DNA from 2 places in the Mitsuaria sp. BK037 genome. Region 2 is predicted to be linked to the other one. Evidence: riboswitches for the same ligand, from Rfam matches in the RefSeq annotation. Region 2 holds a riboswitch; the other holds the start of a gene.
What was found. A riboswitch is a leader RNA that binds a small molecule or an ion and turns the genes downstream of it on or off. The one in region 2 is predicted to bind S-adenosylhomocysteine.
Positions count from the first base shown of each region.

Region 1: it holds a riboswitch for S-adenosylhomocysteine, as region 2 does, so the genes downstream of both, ahcY (adenosylhomocysteinase) here and metH (methionine synthase) in region 2, are expected to answer to the same signal.

Region 1 covers NZ_JACHYS010000002.1:942,086-944,282, forward strand. Annotated here, with positions in the region: gene FHT37_RS16190 (HAD family hydrolase) at 1-591, opposite strand, end outside; S-adenosyl-L-homocysteine riboswitch at 664-762, shown strand; gene ahcY (adenosylhomocysteinase) at 865-2,197, shown strand, end outside.
Region 2 covers NZ_JACHYS010000003.1:168,588-170,784, reverse strand. Annotated here, with positions in the region: gene FHT37_RS17520 (HD-GYP domain-containing protein) at 1-680, opposite strand, end outside; S-adenosyl-L-homocysteine riboswitch at 902-1,006, shown strand; gene metH (methionine synthase) at 1,085-2,197, shown strand, end outside.

The DNA.
Region 1 (2,197 bases), on a different contig from region 2:
CGCTCGCCCGGTCAGCCGCTTCACCGCCCACTGGGCGGCGGTCCACTTGCTGTGTTCCCCGATCCAGCCGTTGACGTGGATCGAGCTCACCGTCGCCACCAGCCCATGGGCGCGCATCAGGTCGCAGACGGCGGCGATCGCGTCGTCGTCCAGCCGCGTGAATTCGCTGTGGTCGACCGCGATGTCGGTCAGCCGCCCCGCGCTGTCGCGCGCCAGCTGGGCGCCCGGCACCGTCGCCACGATCGCCCCCGCGCAGGCCTGCAGACGCGCGAAGTTCTCCCGTCGCGTCGCGTCGTCCTGGGCGAACTCGGTGACCAGCGCGTCGTTCTCCCGGTGCAGCAGCACCCCGCCGTTCTCCGCCACGATCCCCCGCAAGGGCCAGTCCAACGCGAAGGGCGCGCTCCAGCCCGCGGGCCGGCCGGTGATCGCGATGACGGGGACGCCGGCGCCCTGCAGCCGATGCAGGGCCGCCAGCGCGGCGGGGGCGATGTCGCCCTCGGCCGTCAGGGTGTCGTCGATGTCGGTCAGCACCCCGCGCAGGGGGAGCCAGGCCGCGCGGGGACAGTCGCTGAGCGGGGGGATCGTTCGCATGGGGGGCGATTGTGGCCCCGACCGTGACGCTGTCATCGAGCCGTCGAACGGAACATGTCTACAATCGCGCCCTGTTCCGAGGAGCGTTGCGACCTCCCATCCCATCGAGGCCAGGCTCGGAACCGCCGCGCGGCGACGTGCCCGCGGCCATGGCAACCGCGCTCACCCGTCGACCCTTCGCAGGCCGGGTGAGGACCGAGCGGCAAGTGCCCTCCCCACTTCTCCCCATGTCCTGATCGCTGGCGTCGACGGCCCTTCCTCGCAGGAGTCCGCATGAACGCCCAACTGAAGCCGCTGGCCCAAGACCAGTACCTGATCAAAGACCTGTCGCTGGCCGACTGGGGCCGCAAGGAGATCAAGATCGCCGAGAGCGAGATGCCCGCGCTGATGGCGATCCGTGAGGAATACGCCGCGGCCCAGCCGCTCAAGGGCGCGCGCATCACCGGCTCGCTGCACATGACGATCCAGACCGCCGTGCTGGTCGAGACGCTGCAGGCGCTGGGCGCCGAAGTCCGCTGGGCCTCGTGCAACATCTTCTCGACGCAGGACCACGCCGCCGCCGCGCTGGTCGCCGTCGGCACCCCGGTCTTCGCCTACAAGGGCGAGACGCTGGAGGACTACTGGGACTACACCCACCGCATCTTCGAATTCGGCGCCAAGGGCCAAGCGGGCGAAGGCCCCAACATGATCCTGGACGACGGCGGCGACGCGACGCTGCTGATGCACCTGGGCCAGAAGGCCGAGAAGGACCTGTCGGTCCTGGCCAATCCGGGTAGCGAGGAAGAGCGCATCCTGTTCGCCGCGATCAAGAAGAAGATCGCCGAAGACGCGACCTGGTACACCCGCAAGAGCGCCGAGATCATCGGCGTGACCGAGGAAACGACCACCGGCGTACATCGCCTGAAGGAGATGTCGGCCAAGGGCACGCTGCTGTTCCGCGCGATCAACGTCAACGACTCGGTCACCAAGAGCAAGTTCGACAACCTCTACGGCTGCCGCGAGTCGCTGGTGGACGGCATCAAGCGCGCCACCGACGTCATGGTCGCCGGCAAGATCGCCGTGATCGCCGGCTACGGCGACGTGGGCAAGGGCTCGGCGCAGGCGATGCGCGCGCTGTCGGCCCAGGTCTGGGTCACCGAGATCGATCCGATCTGCGCGCTGCAGGCCGCGATGGAGGGCTTCCGCGTCGTGACGATGGAATACGCCGCCGACAAGGCCGACATCTTCGTGACCACGACCGGCAACAAGAACGTGATCCGCCACGAGCACATGGCTGCGATGAAGCACAACGCGATCGTCTGCAACATCGGTCACTTCGACAACGAGATCGACGTCGCCTCGCTCGAGCAGTACGAGTGGGAAGAGATCAAGCCGCAGGTGGACCACGTGATCTTCCCGGACGGCAAGCGCATCATCCTGCTGGCCAAGGGCCGCCTCGTGAACCTGGGCTGCGGCACCGGCCACCCGAGCTACGTGATGTCGTCGAGCTTCGCCAACCAGACGATCGCGCAGATCGAGCTGTTCGCGCACAAGGACGCCTATGCCGTGGGCCAGGTCTACGTGCTGCCCAAGCACCTGGACGAGCACGTCGCGCGCCTGCAGCTCA
Region 2 (2,197 bases):
GCCAGGGCCTCGCGCTGCGCCTGGGCCAGCGCCTCGGGCCGCAGCGCATGCTGGTCCTGCTGCGCGGCGCTGTCCAGGTTCATCGTCAGCGCCGCCAGGCCCAGCGTGCGCCGGCGGCCCTCGCTCCAGCCGAGCTGGCGGGTCGTCATCTCCGCCAGCACCAGCGACAGCAGCGCATGCCGCGCGCTGTACTGCAGCGGCTCCTGGCCCGCGTCGTGCACCAGCATCGCCAGCGAGGCATCGGGCTGCTGCGTCAGGCGCGACAGCACCGTGTCCAGCAGCTGCGCCAGGCGCAGGAGGAAGTCCGGCCGATGCGGATCGCGCAGCACCTGCTGCGCATGCCACTGCAAATCGGCCCAGATGGCGGTGTGCGCCGGCCCCGTCGCCGCCGGCAGGGGCATGGGCCGCGTGGGCTTGTACTCGGCCTTGGCATTGGCCAGCGCGGACAGCGAGGCCCCCTGCAGCATCATCGTGTCGAGCTTGTGGGCCAGGGCGCGCTGGTATTCGCGCGTCTCGTGCGCCTGGACCCAGGGCCCGCGCGCCAGCAGCTCGCGCACCTGCGGCGTGTCGGGCAGCGGATGCCCGGCGGCGAACAGCAGGTGCCCCGCCGCGTCGCGCAGCGAGAAGGTCAGCACCTGTCCCACGCGCAGGCTGTTTGAAGGAAGTTGGACCAGATCCACGTGGCCTTCCCGGCGACCGGACGTCGCCTCCTCGTTGTTGTCGTTGTCGGATGTCGCCGTGCCTGCGCCGGTTCCCTCCACCGCGGCACGCTGCGGGCGAGCATAGGTCCGCGCGAGGCTTCGGCAGGCATTCCGGCACGAACAAAGCAGGGCCGGACCGGTAGAATGCACGCCGTTTCCGCTGCCAGCAATGCCGCATTCGCGGCATCGGGGCGGCGGTGGTTTCCGAGGAGCGTTGCGACAGGTCCCGTCATCCGGGCGCCCGCCAGGCTCGGAACGGCGCGGTCGGACCCCGGGACCCCGCTGAACAACGACGCTCACCGTCCCGCCCCGCGCGGGGTTGCGGTGAGTTGCGCGGCCCCGTCTCGATCCAGCTTCCTCCAGCCTCGAAGAGCGCCGCCGCCATGTCCGCCCTCCCTCCCGCTTCCGACGCCAGCACCGCTCCGGGCCGCGCCGCCGTCCCCCCGATGAAGCTCTCCGGCCTGGAGCCGGTGGCCATCGGCGCCGGCACGCTGTTCGTCAACGTGGGCGAACGCACCAACGTCACCGGCTCCAAGGTCTTCGCGCGGATGATCCTGAATGGCGATTTCGAGCAGGCGCTGAGCGTCGCCCGCCAGCAGGTCGAGAACGGCGCCCAGGTCATCGACATCAACATGGACGAGGCCATGCTGGACAGCAAGGCCGCGATGGTGCGCTTCCTCAACCTGATCGCCTCCGAGCCCGAGATCGCGCGCGTGCCGATCATGATCGACTCCTCCAAGTGGGAGGTGATCGAGGCCGGGCTCAAGTGCATCCAGGGCAAGGGCATCGTCAACTCGATCTCGCTGAAGGAGGGCGAGGCCGAGTTCCGCCGCCAGGCCAAGCTGATCCGCCGCTATGGCGCGGCCACCGTGGTGATGGCCTTCGACGAGACCGGCCAGGCCGATACCTACGAACGCAAGATCCAGATCTGCGAGCGCGCCTATCGGCTGCTGGTCGACGAGATCGGCTTCCCGCCCGAGGACATCATCTTCGACCCCAACATCTTCGCGATCGCCACCGGCATCGAGGAGCACAACAACTACGCGGTCGACTTCATCGAGGCCACGCGCTGGATCAAGGCGAACCTGCCCGGAGCGAAGGTCAGCGGCGGCGTGTCCAACGTGTCCTTCAGCTTCCGCGGCAACGAGCCGGTGCGCGAGGCCATCCACACGGTCTTCCTGTACCACGCGATCCAGGCCGGCATGGACATGGGCATCGTCAACGCCGGCATGGTCGGCGTCTACGACGAGATCCCCGCCGACCTGCGCGAGCGCGTCGAGGACGTGGTGCTGAACCGCCGCGAGGACGCGACCGAGCGGCTGCTCGAGGTGGCCGAGTCGGTCAAGGGCGCGGCCAAGGACGACAGCGCCAAGCTGGCCTGGCGCGCGGGCGACGTCGACGCGCGGCTGTCGCATGCGCTGATCCACGGCATCACCGATTTCATCGTCGAGGACACCGAGGAAGCCTGGCAGGGCATCCGCGCCAAGGGCGGCCGG